2 regions of the Candidatus Clostridium stratigraminis genome follow, and region 2 is predicted to be linked to the other one. Evidence: riboswitches for the same ligand, from Rfam matches in the RefSeq annotation. Region 2 holds a riboswitch; the other holds the start of a gene.

Region 1 (12,492 bases), on a different contig from region 2:
TAAATTTTAAAATTAGGCTCTAATTTCTTTGCACTTTCAAGCTCCCCTGTAGGCATAGATTTTAAAAATTGAACCATGGAAACTCTAAGTCCGTTTCCCGCAGCTCTCACTGCCAAACCAACTGCAGCTGTTGTCTTTCCCTTTCCATTACCGGTATAAACCTGTACATAACCTTTTTTTAATTCCATTATAATTCCACCTTTCTTAATGTGGCATAGAAACGTCCCCATACCACATTTTTTATAATTATTTTTGTTTTAAAACTTTTAAAAATTCATAAATGGAGATTGTTCCAGTTGGTTCTAGCCAATGAGACCCGTCCCTATTGGTTCCCCATTGGTTCATTCTATTTGTTTTATAGCCTCTAAAAGCTTATTATTTAATTTTCTATCCTTTATTGCAAATCTTACAAAGTATTCATTAAGCCCTTTAAAATTGCTTGCTCTTCTTATAATTATGCCTTTTTTCATGCAGAAATTATAAAGCTCTTCATCGGTTATTCCTTTTAGCCTGCACAATATATAATTAGAAAAACTAAAATATATCTTATCTATAAATACTAATTTTTCCAAACTCGAAGGAAAATAACTTCTTTCGGTTTCAATCCACTTTAAGGATTTTTTTATGTATTCCTCATCCTTTAATATATACTTTACCGCATGTTCAGCGAAACAGTTTATATTCCAAGGATTTTGCTTTTGCTTTATTTTTTGAAGAAGCCTTTTATTTTTACTTATTCCATAACCAAATCGTATACCTGGCATGGCAAAAAATTTAGTTAAAGCCCTTATAATAAATATACTTTTATATTCTTTAATATCTTCAGTAAAACTATAGTCTTTTTTACCTGTAAATTCTATAAAGGCTTCATCTATAATTATAGTTTTTCCTTCACTTTCTGAAAAATCTAAAATACTTTTAAATTTAGTTTTATCTATAATATTACCGTTTGGATTATTTGGATTTCCTATTATCAAAGCCTGAGTTTTATGAAGCTTCATTAAAATATCTTCATAATCAAAATCCATTTCTTCATTTAAATAAGAGTATTCTATGCTGCAGTTCCATTTAACAGCATCAGCTTCATATTCTGCAAAGGATGGAACAACAATTAAAATACTTTTAAAACAGCTAATAACTAAATCAATAATTTCCGAGGCACCGTTTCCTAGAACAAAGTGCTCCTCATTAATACCAGTATAATCCCTAAGTGATCTAAGGACTTTTCTATATTTAATATCCGGATATCTTTCAATATTTTTTAATGCTTCATCAATTGTATCAGTAAAAGATTTTGGAACTCCAATTGGATTTATATTTGAGCTAAAATCTATAAGCTCAATTCCCTTTAAAAGCCCTTCAGTGTAAACATCTCCGCCGTGAATCAAAATAAAACCTCCCATGGAAACTTTCCTTCAAAATTGCTGCATTATCTACTTAAAGCTTAGAAAAAATAAGTATATACAGATTAAAATTAACTCAGCTCCATACATTAATTTAATTGAATCCATTATATTTATAGACTTCAAATCCCTTATTTTATCTCCTATTGTAGGTTTGTAAACTAAATCACCAAAATAACTGTTTGTTCCACCAAGCTGAACCTTCATGGCTCCGGCAGCAGCTGCTTCAGGATAAGCACAATTAGGGCTCTTATGATTTTTTCTATCTCTAAACATTATCTTAAGGCTTTTATAAATATTTCCGTGAGCAATAGGTGCTGCAAGTGAAATAAGTACTCCACTAATTCTAGCTGGAATTAAATTAAATAAATCATCAGTCTTCGCAGGAAAATATCCTATAAATTTGTATTTATCATTCATATAGCCCAGCATTGAATCCATAGTATTTATTCCCTTATAAAGCATTGCAAGAGGTGCTCCTCCTATCATTGCAAATAGAAGCGGTGCTATAACTCCATCTGAAGTATTTTCAGCTACTGTTTCAACATCTGCTCTTATTATTTCTGAAACATTTAAACTCATGGTATCTCTTCCAACAATATAAGACAGTTTCTTCCTTGCTTCTTCAATATCATTGTTCTTGAGAGCTTCATAAATTTTAGCAGCTTCCTTATGAAGGCATCTTGCTGATATAGTAGTCCAAATAATTAATATATTTATAATGTGATAAATTAAAGGAAAAGGCTTTGCAAGCCTTAATAAGCTATAAGGAATTAAGAAACTCAAACCTGCAACAATTATAACTATAACTCCACCATAAACCCTTAGAGTCTTTTCATGCTTTGCTAATGTTCTTGCTTTTTTCTCAAGGATACTTATAAGTTTTCCTATATATATTACAGGATGAGGAAACCAATAAGGGTCTCCTATTATAAAATCAAGGACTACTGCTAAAATAATATCTATCATCTTTTGATTCCCATAAGCTTATAGATGCCTTCAATATCAATAGAGCTTCTTACAATATCCGCAAGCTTATCCAGCTCCTTTTCTCTTAAGTTTTCATATATTGAGGATTGTTTCAAGTTTATACCCTTTTTTTCTCTTAACATATTAGATATATATTCTCTAAAATAAATGCTGTCAAAAATTCCATGGATATAGGTTCCCATTATATTTCCACTTTTACTAATTGCGCCATCCTTATAATTTGCCTTTTGTTCATTCTTATTGTTTATATTAAAAAGGGCCTCAGTATCAATGCCATAATTGGTTATTCCCATATGTATCTCGTAGCCATAAATTTCAATTCTATCTTCTTCGTGATTACAATATTTTAATATATTACTTTTTATTTTTTGTGAGTTAATATTGGCCTTTATTCTTGTAGTTATCTTTTCTTCTTCAAAAATCGTATCAACATCTAACAGCTTCATACCTTCGATTTCTTTAAATTTCGATTCTGCTTCAAAAGGATCCCTTATTGTATTGCCTAGCATTTGATAGCCACCGCAAATACCGATAATAGTACCACTTTTGCTATACTCCACTATTTTTTCTTCAAGTCCATTTTCTCTTAGTGCCATTAAGTCAGCTATAGTATTTTTGCTTCCAGGAATAATAAGTAAATCTGGATGCCCAAATTCTTCTACACTAGTAATAAATCTTACAGAAATATCTTCCTCTAGCTTTAAGGCATCTAAATCTGTGAAATTTGATATATGATAAAGCTTAACAACTGCAACATCAATTGGCGCTGTAATACTTTTATTAAATTCAATGGCTCCATCTTCATCTTCAAGAGAAAGTGAAAAATATGGAACTACCCCAAGAGTAGGAACATGAATAATATCTTCAATCATTTCAATACCTGGTTTTAATATTTCCACATCTCCCCTAAATTTATTTATTATAGTTCCTTTTATCCTCTTTCTCTCATCTTCATTTAGAAGCAATAATGTTCCTGCTAGTGAAGCAAATACACCACCCTTATCTATATCTCCTACTAAAAGTACAGGAGCATCAACAAGTTCGGCCATTCCCATATTTACAATGTCCCTATCCCTTAAATTTATTTCAGCAGGGCTTCCAGCACCCTCCATCACTATAATATCAAAGTTTTTTTCTAATTCCTCAAATTGCTCCTTTAACATGTCCTTAAACTCAACTTTTAAATTATGATATCCAATTGCATCAGAGTTACCATAAACCTTACCATTAACAACTATCTGGCATTCTTTGTCTGAAGTAGGCTTTAAAAGTATAGGGTTCATATAAGCCTCTGGCTCTAGGCCGCAAGCATAGGCTTGCAATACTTGAGCTCGCCCCATTTCCTTGCCATCTAATGTTATATAAGAATTTAAGGACATATTCTGAGATTTATAAGGTATAACCTTGTAGCCATCTTGCTTAAATATCCTTCCTAAAGCAGCTACTAAAATACTTTTCCCAACAGAAGAGGCGGTACCTTGAATCATTATATTTGCCATATTATCACACCTTTTAACTAAATTTTGAATAATAAATATATATTTTCTTTATAGGATAAAACTTTGTTATATAAAACAATATTAGCTTTTACAAAAAATTAACCACCAGGGACAGTCCCCACTGATTTTTTATCCATTATTCCTCAAAATAAAAAATAGTGAGCTTTCATCGCACACTACCTTCAAAATAAAAAAACCGACATTACGTCGGAAATTTACTTCAAAAATACCTCTCCCACCGAAAGCTTTATTAACCATAACATAGGCAGGTCTCCTGGCTTGTGCATCATTCTCCCTTTAACCTTCCTCTCATAAGTATGTTAAGTTTCATACATAAAGTTAGAGTGGTATTACTAAAGGTTGTCTTCACTTACAGTAGCGTGTGGGCTGCTGCGGATTTAAACCGCATTCCCTTTTCACCTGATAACAGGCACCTAAGTTAGTATTTACTTGTAATTTTAGCTTAACTTATATTAATAATTATGTCAATGACATTGTCCATTTGATTCATATATTAACACATTTGTTTATTAACATCTTATCTCATATTTTCAAACTCATCTTCATATAGTAATGTGGTTGCTATTTCTATTAAATATACAGTTTTACAAAGGGTTAATAATTTCTACACAAAACTGTCGTATTCAGTATGTAAGATATATATATCGAAGATTTAGTAATATATGTAATTTATTATTTGTTTTGTCGCTATTTAATGAAGAATATTGAAATTACTATTTTAAGAAAGAGGTTAATAATTATGAATATAGCATTTTTCTTAACACCAAAAACAGATGTAGTTTTTGAAAAATCCAGTAATACCATGAGACAGGCTATTGAGAGAATGGAATATCATACCTATACTGCTATTCCTATTTTAGATGACAAAGGTAGATATGTTGGTACCCTGACGGAAGGAGACCTTCTTTGGAAGCTAAAAGATGACTCAAATTTAGATATAAAAAACACCTCAAAAATAAAGATTTACGAGATTCCAGTTCATTCTAATATTAGACCAGTCCACATTGATGCTAATATAGAAGATTTGTTTGTAACTTCCATAAGCCAAAACTTTGTCCCAGTGGTAGATGATTATAATGTATTTATAGGAATTATAAAGAGATCAGACATATTAACTTATTTTTATAATAAAATGTATAAGGTATTCCGGCATCAACTACTTGCTTAGCCCTATACTGAAAACTCCATCTTATGTAAAAATCAACATTACCAATGTTGATTTTTACATTACTATTTATAATAGAATTTTGCCTACTATTTCAACTTTATTAAGTCTCTATATACCTGCTTTAAATTATAGTGCGCCCCATCACCATATATTTCCCATCTTAACCAATCATCAAGCCAAATAACAGCAGGAGTTATTATAAACCACAAAATAGTGTATGTAATGCATACTTGTCCCATGATATTTCCATAATGTTTTGAATAATCCCAAATATCTAATTTTAGACAAATATTTAAAATAAATCCAGAAATAAATTCTATTGAAACAATTATTAAGGTTCCAAGTAGGCACTGCTGCCAAATTTTAAACTTATACCGCTTTGGAAATTCATTTAACAAACCTATAAGAACAGCACATAAGCCACCCACAAAAAGCATTGAAATATTAGTCCACCCCCTCCAAAAACCTTCAGCAGTAAAATAAAGCATACCCATAATGAAGCCTAAGACAGCTAGTTTCTTCATTCTAGACACCTCCGAAGCATTCAATTATTTGTACAATTAGTATAACCTTGATAACTATATTTAATTTATTGTTTTATTATTTCTTAAATTATATAATGTTAATAATTGTAATGATTTAAAGGAGGTTTAAATTTATGGCATTTATTACTTGTAACTTTTCTTCAGAGGTACTTGGCATGAACACATCTATTTACGTGATTTTGCCTCAAAATAAGACTTCTCAAATAGGCAAGGAAGGATCATTTGCTTCTAATAAATATAAAGCCTTGTATTTGCTTCATGGATTATCTGGAGATCATACTGATTGGCAGAGAAAGACTTCTATAGAAAGATATGTAGATTCAATGGGACTTGCAGTTGTAATGCCTGATGCCGGAAAAAGCTTTTATACAGATATGAAGAATGGAGAAAGATATTTTACCTACATAGCTGAGGAATTACCTAAGATAGCAAGGCAGTTTTTTCCCTTAAGCGAAAAAAGAGAAGATAACTTTATAGCAGGACTTTCCATGGGGGGATACGGAGCATTTAAAATTGCTCTAAGCTGTCCTGAAAAATATGCTGCTGCAGCAAGTCTTTCGGGCGCACTTGATATGACAGAAATTGTTTCTACGGTGGATGATACTGATAACGCTGGGTTATATAATATTTTCGGTGACTTAAGCATGTTAGCAGGAAGTGAGAATGACCTTTATTTCCTCGCAAAAAAACTTTTAATTTCCAAAGAACCAAAGCCAAAATTATATCAATGCTGTGGGACAGAAGACTTCCTCTATGGAATTAACCAAAACTTTAAAAAGTTTATAGAAACAACTAACATAGATTTTACCTATAATGAAGGCTCTGGTGAACATACCTGGGATTATTGGGATGCAGAAATACAAAAGGTTTTAAAGTGGCTTCCTTTATAAGATAAAGAGGCGATGCGGCATAGGGGCGTTTCTAATGCCACATACCTCCCAATGAGGCACTAGATACTTCCCCGTGCCACATAAACTATTCTAACAGATTATATCAAGTAATTCCTCGAAATTGATATTATAAAAAGCGTTATGCAAATCAAGCTTTGATAAGGCTTCCCTTATACTTTCCTTATTATAGCTTACGCCAATTAAGGCACTACATATGGTAGAAATATCAATTAAGCCAAAGAAATCTCCATAGATATTGCAGCTTTCAACAATTCCCTTATTTACATCCAGCTTAAACTCTATTTTTCCACCTTTAAAACGTCCTGTTTTTGTTATATTAAATTTCGGTGAGGTCCCATAATTCCACTGCCAGCTTTGAAACTTTTCCCTAGCTATTTCCTCAATTCTAGTTAGATCCTCTTTAGTTAATTTATATTCCTTCTCTGAGCCATTCATAATACTATTTACCATAAGCTTTTTAAAGCTTAATTCATCCATAGGCTTAGCTAAGTGTTCAGAAATATTTGTTACCCTCTCACGAACCGACTTAATTCCCTTTGAAATAATTTTATAATCATCTACAGTTATACACCTTACCATTTGCTCAAAATCAGTATTAAAAAGCAGAGACCCGTGATGGAGGGTATAGCCATTACTCATACACTGAGCATTTCCCGAGAACTTCTTTCCTTCAATAACAAGATCATTTCTGCTGTTAAATTCAGCATGGACATTTATGTCATTTAAAGCCTTAAGTATTGGTTCAATATACTTTTGAAAATCTATCTGGCTTGCAGAGCCCTTTGTTATAAAGCTGAACTGCCAGCCTCCCATATCTGTGTATATAGTTCCACCGCCAGTTATTCTTCTTACTACATTTACCCCATGTTCCCTTACATAGCTTTCATTTATTTCCTCTAGAGTATTCTGATATTTTCCAAGCATCACCGTAGGTTCAGTTCTCCAAAATATAAATACACTGTCCTCAGGAAGCTGCTTTTCATAAATAAGGTAATATTCTAGTGCAAAATTAAAATATGGATTTGTAGAATTGTTATCTATATAAATCATTTTCTCTCTCCTCCATAATTTAATGCCTCTTCTGCCCTATAGGAGCTTCTTACAAGAGGGCTGCTTGCTATATATTTAAAGCCTTTTCCCATTCCTACTCTTCTGTACTCTTCAAACTTTTCCGGTGTAACATATTCTTTCATTTCAATATGATTCTTTGAGGGCTGCAGATACTGGCCAATTGTGAAAATATCACAGCCTGCCCCTAAACTGTCATCCATTAATTCATAGATTTCTTCATCTGTTTCTCCAAGGCCAACCATAATACCGGTTTTGGTAAAGATGTTAGGTGCCTTGCTCTTTATATAGCTGATAACCTTTAGAGACCTTTCATAATCTGCCTCAGGGCGAACCTTTCTATATAAGGATTTTACTGTTTCGATATTATGATTTATAACTTCTGGATTTGCCTTTATTATAATATCCAGATTTTTAGCTTCTCCCTTAAGATCAGGAATAAGTACTTCAATAGTTGTTTCAGGATTTAATTTTCTAACCTCATTTATAGTTTTAGCAAAATGCTCAGCTCCGCCATCTGTAAGATCATCTCTTGTTACACTTGTAATAACAACATGCTTTAACTTAAGCTCCTTTACGGCTTCTGCAAGATGCTTTGGCTCCATAGGGTCCACCTCTTGAGTACAGCCCTTTGTCACATTGCAAAATCTGCAATGTCTGGTACAAACACTGCCTAAAATCATAAAGGTTGCAGTTCGCTTTTTATAACACTCCCCAAGATTAGGACAATTTGCTTCCTTACACACAGTATTTAATTTAAGATTTGCCATTAGGCTGCTTATCTCTTCCACAGCTTCCTTATTATAATTCACCTTAAGCCAGCTAGGCTTCTTATCCATAGTCTTCCCCCTTATTAGTCCGAAACATTTAATAGCTAACCTTTTGTCTTTTAACCTTCAATTACTGCAATTGTTTCTCCTACTCTAACCTCGTCGCCCTCTTCAAAGAAAGCCTCCTTTAAAATCCCCTCTTCCAGGGATTCAATTTCGCTTACAACCTTATCTGTTTCAACTTCAAAAAGTATGTCCCCTTTTTTCACCACATCTCCTATCTTAATATTCCAGCCTGCAAGAACTCCCTTTTCCATATTTTCACTCAACTTTGGCATTTTAATTTCCTTTTTCATAATGTATACCTCCTTAAATTTAAAAAAAGCATAGTGCTAATTCTTCTTTATTTATATTTTCAATACTTTTAATAGCCTTAAATCTCTTTAATAGCTCCTGATAATTATAGCAAGCACCCTGCAGAGCCTCCCTAATATTTGCATTAGATATTTTGTTTACCGAAATCTCTGAGTCTATAATAGTTCCCTTTTCTACCTTTAATTTTACATAGATGTCCTTATCTAAAAGCCTCGACTCTTTCTCATAGATAAACTTAGGTGAATTTCCGTAATTCCAATTCCAAAGAGCATATTTATTTTCTGCCAGTTCTCTTATTTCTACAAGTTCCTCATCTGTTAGATTAATTTTCTCAATGCCCTCTGGAAATAAGGCTTTAAGTAAATGTTCTTCAAATTCCTCTATAGTCATGTTCTGGTCCTTCATAAAGGTCTTTATATTTGTAACTGGACTTTTTACTGATTTAACAGCCTTTGAAATTATTTTTCCCTCTGAGGGCTTTAAAATTTCATTAAGTTTAGATAAATCACTGTTAAAAAGCAAGGTCCCATGATGAAGTATCCTACCCCCTTTTATAGCCTCAGCACTTCCTGATATTTTTTTCCCCTCTATGGCAATATCACAATCCCTTCTTTTTTCAGCTGGAATTCCAAGTGACCTCAAAGCTGAAATAACTGGATTTAAAAACTTATCATATTCTATAGATGGATCTAGTCCATGGTGAGTTATAAAGGAGTAATTCAGGTTCCCAGTATCATGAAAAACTGTGCCGCCTCCGGTATTCCTTCTTGCCACTCTTACTCCCATTTTTTCAGCTGTCAGTGTGTTGATCTCCTCAAAGATATTCTGATGCTTTCCTAAAACTATACTGTTATCATTTCTCCAAAGAAGTAAATAACTATCTTCTTTAAAGTTATTAAACACATATTCCTCAAGAGCAAGATTGAAATAAACATCCTTATCTTTATTCTCTATATATTTCATTTTAAGTCTAACTCCTCTATCCAGAACATAATTCTTCACCAAAATGTCGCAAATTTAGTCCTTATTTCTACAATTTTAAATTATCAAACAACTTTATTATACATTATTTTTAATAACTATTGTTGAAATATTTATTCTTTTTCTTCTTATTTTAATACAAAAATGCCTCAATAATCATAAGATATACCGTAAAAAGGTATTAAAATGATTATTGGGGCATTTTTAAAAAGTCAATTTATTTTGCTTGATGACATTGTTCCCGTGCCACATTATCTAAACTTATAGATGGTAGTGTGTCTATATTCTTCCTTTGCCCTAAGTATTGGTGAAGGGAAATGCTTTATATTTATGGAATTAGGGAAAAATTGAGTTTCTAGGCATAAGCCGCTGTAATCTGAATACCTCGCTTCATCTTTTCCAAGACCCTCTACACCCTCTTCTATAAAGTTACCTGTATAAAATTGGACTCCTGGCATGGTAGTGTATACTTCCATACTCCTTCCACTGTTATCGTCCACCACCTCACAAGCCTTTACTAACCTTTCATCCTCCCTGTTAATAACAAAGTTATGATCATACCCCTTTGCAAAGGCAATTTGCTCATAGCTACTTCTTATTTCATCACCAACTTTTTTTAGTTTAGTGAAATCCATTGGCGTACCTTCTACTTCTCTAAGTTCACCAGTAGGGATGGAATCTTTATCTGCAGCTGTAAATTTATCAGCATTTATATAAACTTTATGGTTTAAAATATTGCCAGAAGCATGACCTGATAAATTGAAATAAGAATGATTTGTAAGATTTACAATAGTATCTTTATCAGAAAGTGCAAAATAATCTATTTTAAGTGAATTATCCTCAGTCAGAGTATATGTTACCTTAACCTCTAGATTCCCAGGATAGCTCTCTTCCATATCCTTACTGATATAACTTAGTTCTAAGCCTCCAGTTTCAAGGATTCTAGGTTCCCATATTACCTTATCAAAGCCTTTTAAGCCTCCGTGTAGATGATTTGGTCCATTATTTATTTCTAATTTATATTCAATTCCATTAAGGTTAAAGCTTCCCTTTGCAATTCTATTAGCGTACCTTCCAATAATGGCTCCAAAATATGGACCTTCCTTCTTGTAGTCTTCTAATTTATCAAACCCAAGAACTACATCATCGAAGCTGCCCTTGTCATTTTGCAGCTTAAGTGAACGAACTATGCCACCAAAATTAATAATTTCAACTGCTGTTCCCTTTGAGTTAGTCAAGGTAAAGGAATATATATTAGTTCTATCTGGCGTGCTGCCAAAATATTTTTTTTCAATACTCAATTTAACCCCTCGTTTCTTTTTAAGTTTACTTTATTATTAAATATTATACTTTTATACAAATCTTAATTCCAGAAAAGTATTTAAAATTTTTAAAATAGAAAAGTAAAGGTCTTAATTTAATTATACTTTTTCTAATTGACATCCTATAATAAAACAATAAAATTTAACTATGCAAATAAGATTTTACTTCTGCGTTCTTTGTCTAAACTAATTTTTTAAAGGTATCCTTGAAAATTCCATATAAACTGCTGTATATCTTGTACAGTCTTTCATATTCTAAAAAGTTATTAAGGTTAGGGCTTACACTTTCTGTAACCTTTATAAGTGTGCAGCAGGCCTCATTTACTGAATTAAAGCTTCCTCCTGCCACAGAAGCAAGTATGGCAGCACCATAGGATGGTCCATCCACAGAATTTATCATATCTATTCTTGTCTCGAATACATCTGCAAGGATTTGTCTCCAAAGCTTGCTCTTTGCACCGCCGCCGCATACTCTAACTTCATTAATAGGAATATTTAATGCCTTAACGAGCTCTAAGGAATCCTTAAGTCCAAAGGCAACACCTTCTAAAATAGCTCTTGTCATATGAGCTCTAGAGTGTGTAATACTAAGTCCTATAAAACAGCCCTTAGCATTTGCATCACTATATGGGGTTCTTTCACCCATTAAATAAGGTAAAAATATTAAGCCATCACTGCCAGCAGGTATCTTTTCAGCTTCCTCTAAAATTTCCTCAAAGGACTTTGAGGTATCTTTATTTATTTCCTCTACCCACCATTTTAAGCAGGAAGCAGCCGAAAGCATAACACCCATTACATGCCATTCATTATTAGCATGGCAGAAGGAATGAAGCCTATTTTCATCTTCTACCTTATATTCCTTTTGAGATGCAAAAATAACTCCAGAGGTACCCATGGCCACAGAAATAATGCCGGTTTCTACAGTACCAGTTCCTACTGCACCAGCTGCTTGGTCTCCGCCGCCGCCAGCTACAAGAGTTCCCTTGAGTAATCCTGTAGTGTCTGCTGCTGCTTTATTAATTGTACCTGTAACTTCAAAGGACTCAAAACACTTTGGCATTACCTCTTCTGAAATATCAAGTATATTAAGCATTTCCTTTGACCAGCATCTATTTTCCACATCAAATAAAAGTGTACCGGAAGCATCAGAAACATCTGTAGCATACTCTCCAGTAAGCTTAAATCTAATATAATCCTTAGGCAGAAGTATATGCCTTATTTTATTATAAATTTCTGGATTGTGTTTTTTAACCCACAGAATCTTAGGTGCTGTAAAACCTGTCAAAGCCTTGTTTCCAGTATATTTTGATAGCTTTTTACTGCCTACAAGTTCTGTAATATAATTACATTCATTTTCAGTTCTTTGATCACACCACAAAATTGCTGGAAAGAGCACCTCATCCTTTTCATCCAGCGCAACTAATCCATGCATTTGCCCA
Region 2 (12,492 bases):
TTATGATGAAAAGGAAAACATAAAGCTGCAGGAAGAAGTAAGCGTAATAGTAGTAGCTCACGGTAATTCAACAGCAACCTCCATTGCAGAGGTAGCAAATAAATTATTGGATATTAAGCAGGTAATTGGCATAAACGCACCTTTGGAGGAAAAACCTCAGCAGGTACTTCATAGGCTAAAAAATCACATAAAAGCTGAGAACATAACTTCAGATATACTTCTTTTAGTTGACATGGGTTCCCTTACAACCTTTGGTGAGGAACTGCAAAAGGAATTTGGAATTAATACTAAAACAATTCCCTTAGTCAGCACCCTTCATGTTATTGAGGCCGCAAGAAAGTCTATGCTTGGGTATTCCTTAGAGGAAGTGTTTAAAGATACCTTAAATGTCAATAGCCTTATAGAAAATGATTCTATAAGAAATCAGTTTGAAGTGGAATCAGCACCAAAGCTTGCAATATTAACCATATGTACTACTGGAGAAGGAAGTGCGCTAACAATAAAGAGCTTTCTAGAGGAGCAGCTTGAGTTTGATAGAGGGCTTTTAGAAATAATACCTGTAAACTTAATTGATAAAGAAAATATAAATACAAGGATTAATAAGCTTTTAAAAGACAAGAATTTGATCTCAATAGTTAGTACCTTTAGTGTAAATTTTAATGTTCCTCAATTTGGATTATATGATGTGTTAAACAAATCTGCACTTAGTTCTTTGCAGGAGCTTATCGATATGGAAACTACCTATATGAAGATGGGAGATACTTTAAAGCATCAGCTTAGGAATGTAGATGGTAGTGAAGTTTTTAAGGATATAAGGAGAATAATCTTAAAAGTAGAAGAAGAGCTTAATATGAAAATAGATACTGATATTTTAATAGGAATTACACTTCATATGGGCTGCATGATTGATAGACTTAAGATTGGCGGAGCAATTATAGAATTTGAAGAAAGTGAGGAATATATAAAGGACAATCCAGAGCTATATAGTATTGTTAGTAGAGTATGTGATTACTTAAATAAAAAATATAATATAAAGATAGTAGAAGATGAAATTTGCTATATTATGAGCTATTTAAATACAAAAAGTTATACATAGAAAAGTGCGGATATTTCCGCATTATTTTTTTCACCATTCATTTTTTATATATAACCAATTAATAGTGTTTTGGCATACTAATTGCTTATGTATTAATAAAGATAAAAGTTAATATTGAAGGTAAATACCGGATATTAGAAAATTAGCAGCCTATTAATATAATAAAAAGCCAAGTTAAATTTAATTCAAAAGAATTTTTTAAAGCTATCAAGAAAGGAATATTAAAACTAAATATTAATAAATCATAGGGAATTTGAAAGGATGGTAGACATGGATTATCAAGAAATAATATTTAAAATTATAGTAAATGGAGGAGATGCCAGAAGTCACTCCATGGAGGCAATACAATTTGCAAAACAAGGGAAAATAGCTGAGGCAAGAGAAGCCCTTTCAAAAGCATACGACAATTTAGGAGAGGCTCATATGGTTCAAACTGGACTTATTCAAAATGAGGCAGCAGGTAAATCAATGGAGGTAAGTTTACTTATGGTTCATGCCCAGGATCATTTAATGAATGCTATTACAATAAAGGATATAGCTCAGGAATTTGTAGATATGTATGAAAGATTTTTAAAACAGTAAACAGCTTTGCAAAACACTAATCTAAAGTAGCTAAACACTAATCAATAAATAAAACACTAGCTTTAAAACAAAAAACTATGGGTATCAATTAATGTCTAAAGCTACAAAATAAAAAAATTTTTAAAAAACAGTGTTTTGGCACAATAATTGCTAATATTATTGTAAAGTAATATATTACAAAAAAGGGGGATAATGTAATGAAAAGAATTACTCTTGTATGTGGTGCTGGAATGTCTACCAGTTTATTGGTGGTAAAGATGGAACAAGCTGCTGCAAAGCTTGGAGTAGAAGCCAAGATAATAGCAGTGGCAGAAGCAGAACTAAAACATCACATAGATGATACCGATGTTTTACTTCTTGGTCCTCAGGTAAGGTTTTTACTAAACAAATATAAAACTGCTTACGAGCCAAAGGGAATAGTAGTTGATGTAATAAATAGTATAGATTATGGAATGATGAATGGAGAAAAGGTTTTGAATTATGCACTAAGCCTTTTTAAATAGTTAAAAATAGTTATCTAAACAATGGTAAAATTATCAAACTATACTAGAGTTCAAGGACCCAAAAATCCAATAGTTATCATTAAGCCAAGTGCTTATGAAATTATATTAATTAATAAAACAGGGGGAATTAGAATGAAAAAGATTATGGAATTCCTGGAAAAGTACTTTGTGCCTTTTGCAGGTAAAGTAGGCTCTCAAAGACATCTTGTGGCTATTCGTGATGGTTTTGTTGCTATTATGCCTTTGATTATAGTTGGTTCTCTGGCAGTCCTGTTCAATAACTTGCCTATACCAGGCTGGGCTGACTTCATGAAGAGCATTTTTGGGGATCAATGGAATAGCTTTGGCGGCAACTTATGGAATGGTACATTTGCGGTAATGTCACTCTTAGTTGTATTTACTGTAAGTTATAACCTAGCTAAATCCTATGAAAAAGACGGACTCTCAGCTGGAGTTGTTTCCTTTGCCTCCTTATTAATGCTTTATGCTGGATCAGCAAAGGACTGGGCAATACCATTTGCTTTCTTAGGGGCACAAGGACTGTTTGTTGCTTTATTTGTGGCCTTAGTTGCTACTGAAATTTTTGTAAAACTTATGGGTAACAAAAAACTCGTTATTAAAATGCCTGATGGGGTTCCGCCTGCAGTTTCAAGGTCCTTTGCTGCATTACTTCCTTCTATGATTACTCTAGTTGTTTTCTGTGTTTTAAGAATTGTTCTTACAGATATAGGTGTTCCGGATATTCATAATTATATCTTTACTCTTATTCAAAAGCCATTATTAGGACTTGCAAGCAGTTTAGGAGCAGCTTTACTAGTTGTTTTCTTACTTCATCTATTATGGTTCTTTGGCTTACATGGAGCAAATATTTTACTTCCAATTACAACTGCAATATTCTTGCCTTTAATGAGTGCAAATGTTGACGCCTTCGCAGCTGGTAAGCCAGCACCTAATATAATAACATCTTCCTTCTTTGATACCTTTGTTTATATGGGAGGTGCAGGAACTGCAATTTGTTTACTTGTTGCAATTTTTATAGTAGGCAAGAGAGAAGAAAACAAAGCAAAAGCAAAATTAGGCTTGGCTCCTTCAATATTTAATATTAATGAACCTGTACTTTTTGGTATGCCGCTTGTATTAAATCCAATTTACGTTATCCCATTTATACTCACACCTTTAGTGCTAACTATTGTAAGTTATGCAGCAATGGCAGCTCACATAGTTCCAAAGACAATTGCATTGGTAGTTTGGACAATGCCGCCTCTACTTAGTGGATTCTTAGCAACTGGCTCAGTAATGGGAATAATCCTGCAGTTAGTAAATTTAGCAATAGGTATTTTAATCTATATTCCATTTGTAGCATTATCAGAAAAACAAGCAAGGGAGACAGAAGCTAATAAAGCTTCAAACTCATTAAATATATAAATTAAATAACTGTTAGAATAATAACTCATAAGAAATATAGACTTAAACTGAAATAAAGAATTATTAATCTATATAATGAAAAAAGCAGTACGACCTAATTTAAAATATAAAACAATAATGCACAAAAAGTTTTAATTTACTTCTTGCGTATTATTGTTTTTATATATTTTTAACACAAATAATATAAATTTTATACAAAATCCTTGCAATGTTATATAATAATTTGTAATTTTTAAGAAATAATTGTAGTATGCCTATGGTTATTTGTTGCAATATAACTTATAATTATAATACGATTTGGGTATTCATACATTATTAAGCAATTGTTATAATGAATTTGGGTACTATTATTTAATATTGGAGAGTGATATTTATGATACCAACACCTCATATTGGTGTAAGTGAACAAGGAATTATTGCTGAAACAGTGCTGCTACCAGGAGATCCTTTAAGAGCAAAATTTATAGCTGAAACCTATCTGGAAAATCCTGTTCAGTTTAATACAGTACGAAATATGTTCGGATACACCGGTACATATAAAGGTAAAAAAATATCTGTTATGGGAACTGGAATGGGTATCCCATCAATTGGAATTTACTCCTACGAACTAATTAATTTTTATGGAGTTAAAAATGTAATTAGAATAGGTTCCTGTGGATCTATGCAAGAAGATGTAAAGGTTCGTGACATAGTTATAGGAATGTCAGCTTCTACAAATTCAAATTATGCTAGTCAATATAATTTACCTGGTACATATGCGCCAACTGCTTCTTGGGATTTGTTAAAAAAGGCAGTTAAAATAGCTGAAGAAAAGGGTATTGATCCAAAGGTTGGAAATGTATATTCTTCCGATACATTTTATGATGATGATGTAGATTCATGGAAGAAGTGGGCAAAGATGGGCGTTATGGCAGTAGAAATGGAAGCTGCAGCCTTATATATGAATGCAGCTCGTGCAGGTGCTAATGCACTTTGCATATTAACTGTATCAGATTCTTTAGTCACTCACGAGGCCACTACAGCTGAGGAAAGACAAACATCTTTCACTCAAATGATGGAAATTGCATTAGAATTAGCATAAGAAAAAATGGGGCTATTGAAAAATAGCCCCATTTCTATGTTCAAAATTCAATAACACTGTGATTTTTCCAATTGCCACTTTTAAGTCTAATGTAGTATCGTACTAGAGAGTCTTTGTCATACCATAGTAACTCCTCTATACCCACCTTATATGGAACGAATATTTTTATAGTATTGAAAGAGTTTAAAAAAAAGCATAATAATTTGAATTACAAACTTGAAATGATATAATTAAAATAATTATTAATTGCAGTAAAAAGTATAACGCTGCAGATTTAAACAATAGTTATGGTTACGAAAGGGATATAGACACAAATAAATTATAATTACTTTATAATATTCAAGCATGTAAGGCTTAATAATAATTTAGTAAAGAATAGAAGGAGGCTTTTAAATGTCATACATAGCAAGTGAAAATAGGTATGAAAATATGAGGTATAATCGCTGCGGAAACAGCGGCTTGAAATTACCTGCCATATCTCTTGGCTTTTGGCATAATTTCGGGGGAATTGATATATTTGAAAATGGAAGAGAAATAGTTAGGAAGTCCTTTGACTTAGGTATAACTCATTTTGATTTAGCAAATAATTATGGACCTCCAGCAGGCGCTGCTGAAGAGAACTTTGGTAAAATATTAAAACTTGATTTTATGGCTTATAGAGACGAAATGATAATTTCCAGTAAAGCCGGTTATTATATGTGGCCGGGACCTTATGGTGAATGGGGTTCTAAGAAATATCTTGTAGCAAGCTTAGATCAAAGCTTAAAGCGTATGGGCCTTGATTATGTGGATATCTTTTATCATCACAGGCCAGATCCAAATACGCCTCTAGAGGAGACCATGGGAGCTCTAGATCTAATAGTAAGACAGGGAAAAGCACTTTATGTTGGAGTATCAAACTATAATGCTGAGCAGACCAAGAAAGCTGCAGAAATATTAAAAAGACTAGGCACGCCTTTTGTAATTAATCAACCTAGGTATAATATGTTAGATAGATGGATTGAAAATGGGCTTCAAACTGTTCTTAAGGAAGAAGGGATAGGGTCAATTGCCTTCGTGCCTCTTGCACAAGGACTCCTTACAAGTAAATACTTAAATGGAATTCCAAAGGATTCAAGAGCTGCTGGGCCATCACAGTTTTTAAACAATAAGGAAATTACTGAGGAAAAGTTAATAAAGGTAAGTAAGCTTAATGAACTTGCTACGACCAGGGGTCAAAGCTTAGCTCAGATGGCAATTGCTTGGGTACTTCGTGAAGGTCGTATAACTTCTGCACTTATTGGTGCAAGTAAGGTAAGTCAAATTGAAGATAATGTGGCAGCCTTAAATAACTTAGAATTTTCAAGTGAAGAACTTAGTATAATTGATGAAATACTTAAATAAGAAATAATATCATAAGATCATATATTATTAAGTGAGCTTTTAACTATGATTTAAAATAAGTAAATTTTATTGACACTATTTAGAGGTAATGCTATTATTAACTTGTAAACAATTAAATACGATGCCCTAGGTACACTTAGTTTAAAAGGGAAAGTGGTGAAAATCCACTACAGCCCCCGCTACTGTATACGGATACGAATCCTAACCACTGGTTAACAGCCGGGAAGGTGGGAAGAGATTGACCCGTGAGCCAGGAGACCTGCCTTGGACAATACTAATCCTTCGGAGGGAAGGGAAGTGGTTTGAGAAATCTCATTAAGGTTTATTATGCCCACTTTTATGTGGGCTTTTTATTTTAATTAGATTACTCTAGAGTCTTAAGCCATTAAACTTCCTCTACAGGTTTGTAGAGGTTTTTTTATTTAATTGTATTTTAGTATTGGAGGGTCATTTTTATGAAAATAAGGAAGCTTGTTACTTGTGCAATGCTAATTGCACTATGCTTTGTTGGAAGCAATATAAAGATTTTTGGAAGCATAGCCTTTGATTCCATGGCAGCATTTTTAGGAGCACTACTACTTGGACCATGGTATGGAGCGGTTCTTGGAGCTGGTGGACATTTTTTAACCGCGCTTACCTCGGGTTTCCCTCTTACAGTACCGGTTCATATAATTACAATGTTTTCAATGGCTCTTACAATGTTTTTCTTTAATATAGTACAAATAAATTTAGAGAAGAAAATTAACATTTGGGCAGCAAGGGCAGGTGGAATAATAACTGCACTTATTTTTAATGTTGGCATTGGATTATTATTGACAACTCCATTACTAGGCTTTGGCGCATTTGCTTATGCACCACCATTACTTGCAGGAACCCTTGCAAATGTAGTAATAGCAGAAGCAGTATATGTATTTTTGCCAAAACAAATTAAAGAAAGATTCTTATTAAAGTAGGAGGAAAAGGGAATGGGTAAACTTTGTCTAGTAACTGGAGGAGCAAGAAGCGGAAAAAGCAGCTTTGCAGAAAAAATGGCTAGAGATATAAATGAATCTGTGCTTTATATTGCAACTTCAATAGTTTTCGATGAGGAAATGAAGGACAGAGTTAAGAAACATAGAGCCCAGAGACCAAGAAATTGGGACACCTTTGAAGGCTATAAGAATTTAGCACCAGAAGTATTTAAGGCAAGTAAAAAACATAAGGGCATTTTACTGGATTGTGCTACTATAATGATGACTAATCTGCTGTTTGATATAGTTGGAACGACCTTTGATGATGCCGCAGATGCTGCTAACATTACAGAAATTATTACTAATGAAAGATTAGCTGAAATAGAAACAAGAATTATTAAGGAATTTGAGACTTTTATAGATGCAGTTAAAGAAACTAGCCTAACTGTAATAGTTGTTACAAATGAAATAGGCTTTGGTGTTGTACCTGAAACAGTACTTGGAAGAGTTTTCAGAGACATCGCAGGTAGAGTAAATCAATATATTGCAAGTAGAGCAGAGGAAGTTTATTTAGTTGTTTGTGGTATTGAAATGAAAATTAAATAAGTACATTATTTTACAATAATGTATACTGCATGCTGCTAGAAAAATTAAAAATAAATATTTCTGATAATATTAATTTTTACTAAAAAAATTTATCATAAGAATAAATTAATAATATATTTTGGAGGAATAAAAGTAGATATGAAAAAGTTAATCAGTTTAATAATGTCATTAATATTAGTTTTTGCAGTTACACTTACAGGCTGCAGCACTAAAAATACAGCTAATACAGCGGCTGATCAGACTAATAAAGAAGTAAGTAATACAAAGTATCCTTTAAAGATTACAGATGCATTTAAGAGAGAGGTTTCTTTAGATAAGGAACCAGAGAGGATAGTATCTGTTTCACCAAGTATTACTGAGATAATATATTCTCTTGGAAAAGGAAGTAAATTAGTTGGTAGAACAGATTATGACGATTATCCATCCGAAGTAACTAAGGTTAATTCAATTGGAAACTTAACAAATCCTAGTGAAGAAAAGATTATAGACTTAAAACCAGATGTTGTATTTGTATCTGATATAACTTCAAAGGACACTGTAAAAAAACTTGAGGATTTAAACATAAAGGTTATAGTTTATTCTGGAGAACAAAGCTTTGACGCAACTTATAAGAACATTGACAGCATAGCTGAGGTATTAAATGCAAAAGATAAAGCTAATACAATTATTGATGGTATGAAGGCAAAGGTTAAAGAAGTTGAAGATAAGGTTAAAGATGCCAAAAAACCATCTGTATATTATGTAGTAGGTTATGGCCAAAGCGGTGATTTTACTTCTGGGAAAGGTACATTTATTGGTCAAATGATTGAACTTGCAGGCGGAACAAATGCTGCGAATGACGTTGAAGGCTGGAATTACAGCGTAGAAAAGCTTGTTAGTAAGAATCCTGATATAATGATTTGCTCTAAGTTTTTTGATACTAAAAAGGGCATAGAAGCCACTGCAGGATACAAAGATTTAAAGGCTGTTAAGGAAAATAAATTACTTGAAATAGATGATAACTTAATAAATCGTCAAGGACCTAGACTAGCAGATGGTTTAGAAGCAATGGCAAAATTAATTCATCCAGAACTTTTTAAATAAAACAAATAGAAATAGAGGAATCGTAAATGTCTTATGTATACAAAAGGAAATCTTATGTAAATATATTTATTTTATCAATAATAGTGCTAATTGCATTGGCAGTTGGAGCAGTTAATTTTGGGGCTGTAGACATTTCTTTTAAGGATACAGCGAGGATTATTTTTAATAAAATTCCCTTTTTAAATTCCCTTATTTCTACATACGGCATTAAAGAAAGTTCAAAGATAATAGTTTTAAATTTAAGACTTCCAAGAATTATCCTGGCAGCCTTAGTAGGTATGGGCTTATCTGTAGTAGGAGCTGCATATCAGAGTATATTTAAAAATGCTATGGCTGATTCCTATGTGCTTGGAGTTTCCTCTGGGGCAGCTTTAGGAGCTGCTCTTTCCATTGCCTTTGGAGCAGCAGCAAACACCTTAGGCATGGGACTTACAACTGTAAGTGCATTTTTGGGAGCAATACTCACAGCTTTCTTTGTATTAAACATAGCAAGGCTAGGAAACAAGCTATCAGATGTAACACTTATGCTGGCTGGAGTGTCTATGAATTTCTTACTTTCTTCCATAATATCCTTAATTATGATATTTAAGAGAAATGAAATAGAAAAAATTGTAATGTGGACAATGGGAAGTGTTTCTGCAGGAAATTGGAAAAGTATTTATGTACTCGCTCCCATTGTATTTTTAGGTACAGTAATTATTTGCTTTTTTTTAAAAGATTTAAATATGATGATGTTGGGTGAGGAAAGCGCTCAAAATCTTGGGGTAGAAGTTTATAAGGTAAAAGTTATTTTAATAGCTGTTAGTACTATTATAGTAGGTGCTGTTGTATCCTTCAGCGGCATAATTGGTTTTGTAGGACTTATAATACCACATGTAGTAAGATTAGCATTAGGTTCAGATAATAGAATAGTTGTACCTTTTTCAGCATCTATGGGTGCAATATTTTTAATCTTATGTGATACCTTAGCCCGGTCAATTGTTCCTCCTGCTGAAATACCTGTAGGAATAGTAACATCAATATTCGGTGTTCCCTTTTTCCTTTATTTATTAATGAAAAACAAAAAGAAGGTGCTTTAGTATGTTAGAAGTTAAGGATTTAAGTTTTAATTTTGGTAAAGAAAATATACTTAAGCATATCTCCTTAAACATTGATAAAGGAAGCTTTTACAGTATAATAGGGCCAAATGGGTCTGGTAAAACTACCTTATTAAGAAATATAAGCAGGGTGCTGCATCCTATTAAAAATACAGTCTTCATTAATAATTCCGATATTATAAGCTTAAGACAAAAGGAAATTGCAAAGACAATGGCTGTGGTTCCGCAGAATACAAATATTGATTTTGATTTTACAGCACTTGATATTGTTATGATGGGAAGAGCAGCTCATTTAAGAAGATTTGAATCTGAAAATGAGGAAGATTTAAAAAAGGTTAAGGAAGCTATGGAAATAACAAATACCTGGAGCCTTCGAGAAAAAAATATAAATCACTTAAGCGGAGGGGAAAGGCAGAGAGTTATTGTAGCCAGAGCTATTGCTCAAGACACGGAAGTTATTCTGCTTGACGAACCAGTTTCTAATTTAGATTTATATCATCAAATAGAGGTAATGAATACTGTTAGGACTTTAGTAGAAGATAGGAAGATCATGGTAGTTGCAGTTCTTCATGACTTAAATTTGGCTTCTAATTATAGTGATCATATATTTTTAATGAGTGAGGGTAAGCTTTTTTGTGAAGGAAATTCTGAAGAGGTAATTACAGAAGAAAATATTAAGGATGTATATAAGGTTAAAGTAAGTTTAACTCAAAATCCATTTACTCAAAAACCCCATATTATTATTTGTAATTAAAAAAAGTGATACCAACATGTAAAGTACATAGCGGTGTCGCTTATTCTTTTATTTAAAAGTACCAGCATACTTTTTTAAAATATATTTTTAGATATAAATATCCTTGTGTATACTTGAATTTATTAATATCTTATGTATAGATAAAAATTTTAAGAATCAAGAGCATTTTGTAATTATTAAGCTTAAATAAAATTATAAGTAATCTTGGTTTATTAAAATTTTAAGGCAGAACATTAAGAAGTTGTTTAAATATTGACAATTTTTTTTTAATGGCATAAAATTAGATTAACTAGTTAATTAGTAGTTGGATTTTCTGAAATCAATTCAAGGCAAAACACGTAAAACCTATCAATATAGTCCACAATACCATAAGATTACAGCTTTATTTAATTGCTTAAATAGAGTATAATTTAATAAAGAATAGTCTTAATATTTTTTATTATAAAATAATTGTAATCGTTTAAGGAACACAATATTTTTTCAACATAAATATAAATTTATATAAAAATCATTTATGGGGGTGTAACATGAAATATAAAGTAATAGGCAGCAGTGTAAACAGACTTGATGCAGTAGCTAAGGTTACAGGTAAAGCAAAGTATACAGATGATTTTTTTGAAAGAGATATGCTTGTAGGAAAAGTGCTTAGAAGCCCATACGCACATGCCATTGTTAAAAACGTTGATAAAAGTAAAGCTATGGCTCTGCCTGGAGTAGAGGCTGTTATTTGGCACAAGGACTTGCCTAAGATTCAGTTTCCAACTGCGGGACATCCATATTCGTTAGATCCAGGCCATAGAGATGTTGCAGATAGATTAATACTTACAGATAAGGCTAGATTTGTTGGAGATGCTGTAGCTGCAGTAGTAGCAGTTGATGAGCTTACAGCAGAAAAGGCATTAAAACTAATAGAGGTAGATTACGAGGTTTTACCATTTGTTTTAGACCCTGAGGAGGCAATAAAGCCTGGTGCTCCAGTTATTCATGATGAGAGACCTAATAATATAGTAGCTTCCTTTGGAGCTCAATATGGCAACATGGAGGAGGATATTAAAAATTCAGAACATGTTTTTGATGGAGAATTCCAAACTTCTATTGTGCAGCATTGCCATATTGAAAATCAAAATGCCTATGCTTATGTAGATACAGATGACCGTATAGTTATTGTATCTTCTACACAAATTCCGCACATCGTAAGAAGAATAGTAGGACAGGCGCTTGGACTTCCTTGGGGAAGAATAAGAGTTATTAAACCTTATATTGGCGGTGGCTTTGGAAATAAACAGGATGTAATTATTGAACCTTTAACTGCTGCAATGACCTTAGCTGTAAACGGAAGACCCGTAAGACTAGCTTATACAAGAGAGGAAGTATTCGTAGATACAAGAACAAGACATGCTATGAAATTTAATTTGAAAACAGCAGTTTCAAAAGAAGGAAAGCTTTTAGGAATTACAGTTAAGGATATAGTAACACAAGGGGCTTACGCTTCTCACGGACATTCTATTGCTATGAGTGCTGGAAGTAAATTTAGACCATTGTATAATTTTAATTCAGTTATATTTGATCCTAAAACAATTTATACAAATTTACCAGCAGCTGGTGCTATGAGAGGTTACGGAGTTCCTCAAATATTCTTTGCGCTAGAAAGTCATATTGACGATATAGCAAGGGAATTAAAGATGGATCCTATTGATTTTAGGATGCAAAATTTAATAAGTGTAGGACACGCAGATCCGCTTACAAAAAATGTAGTACGTACCTTTGGAATACCTGAATGTATAGAAAAGGGTAAGGAATTAATCAACTGGGATGAAAAGAAGAAAAAATATAAGAATCAAAGTGGAGATAAGAGAAGAGGAATAGGTATGGCCTGCTTTAGTTACCTTTCTGGAACACACCCAGTAGGCCTTGAGCTTGCAGGCTGCAGAA

Evidence for each region. Region 2 has a riboswitch for cobalamin ahead of ACJDUG_RS02135 (ECF transporter S component). Riboswitches for the same ligand answer to the same signal wherever they lie in the genome.
Region 1: it holds a riboswitch for cobalamin, as region 2 does, so the genes downstream of both, ACJDUG_RS05235 (cobyric acid synthase) here and ACJDUG_RS02135 (ECF transporter S component) in region 2, are expected to answer to the same signal.

What each region holds. Positions count from the first base shown of each region.
Region 1 is NZ_JBJHZZ010000002.1:179,944-192,435, reverse strand. Features, by position in the region: gene ACJDUG_RS05250 (cob(I)yrinic acid a,c-diamide adenosyltransferase) at 1-191, opposite strand, end outside; gene ACJDUG_RS05245 (pyridoxal phosphate-dependent aminotransferase) at 342-1,385, opposite strand; gene cbiB (adenosylcobinamide-phosphate synthase CbiB) at 1,434-2,372, opposite strand; gene ACJDUG_RS05235 (cobyric acid synthase) at 2,369-3,892, opposite strand; cobalamin riboswitch at 4,140-4,345, opposite strand; gene ACJDUG_RS05230 (CBS domain-containing protein) at 4,653-5,081, shown strand; gene ACJDUG_RS05225 (putative ABC transporter permease) at 5,168-5,605, opposite strand; gene ACJDUG_RS05220 (alpha/beta hydrolase) at 5,740-6,516, shown strand; gene lplA (lipoate--protein ligase) at 6,607-7,587, opposite strand; gene lipA (lipoyl synthase) at 7,584-8,444, opposite strand; gene ACJDUG_RS05205 (biotin/lipoyl-containing protein) at 8,495-8,731, opposite strand; gene lplA (lipoate--protein ligase) at 8,751-9,713, opposite strand; gene ACJDUG_RS05195 (aldose epimerase family protein) at 9,983-11,032, opposite strand; gene xylB (xylulokinase) at 11,235-12,492, opposite strand, start outside.
Region 2 is NZ_JBJHZZ010000001.1:427,454-439,945, forward strand. Features, by position in the region: gene ACJDUG_RS02105 (sigma-54-dependent transcriptional regulator) at 1-1,096, shown strand, start outside; gene ACJDUG_RS02110 (PTS sugar transporter subunit IIA) at 1,367-1,678, shown strand; gene ACJDUG_RS02115 (PTS sugar transporter subunit IIB) at 1,876-2,181, shown strand; gene celB (PTS cellobiose transporter subunit IIC) at 2,314-3,606, shown strand; gene deoD (purine-nucleoside phosphorylase) at 3,980-4,687, shown strand; gene mgrA (L-glyceraldehyde 3-phosphate reductase) at 5,081-6,070, shown strand; cobalamin riboswitch at 6,182-6,351, shown strand; gene ACJDUG_RS02135 (ECF transporter S component) at 6,526-7,023, shown strand; gene cobU (bifunctional adenosylcobinamide kinase/adenosylcobinamide-phosphate guanylyltransferase) at 7,036-7,626, shown strand; gene ACJDUG_RS02145 (ABC transporter substrate-binding protein) at 7,765-8,709, shown strand; gene ACJDUG_RS02150 (FecCD family ABC transporter permease) at 8,736-9,788, shown strand; gene ACJDUG_RS02155 (heme ABC transporter ATP-binding protein) at 9,790-10,560, shown strand; gene xdhA (xanthine dehydrogenase molybdenum-binding subunit XdhA) at 11,088-12,492, shown strand, end outside.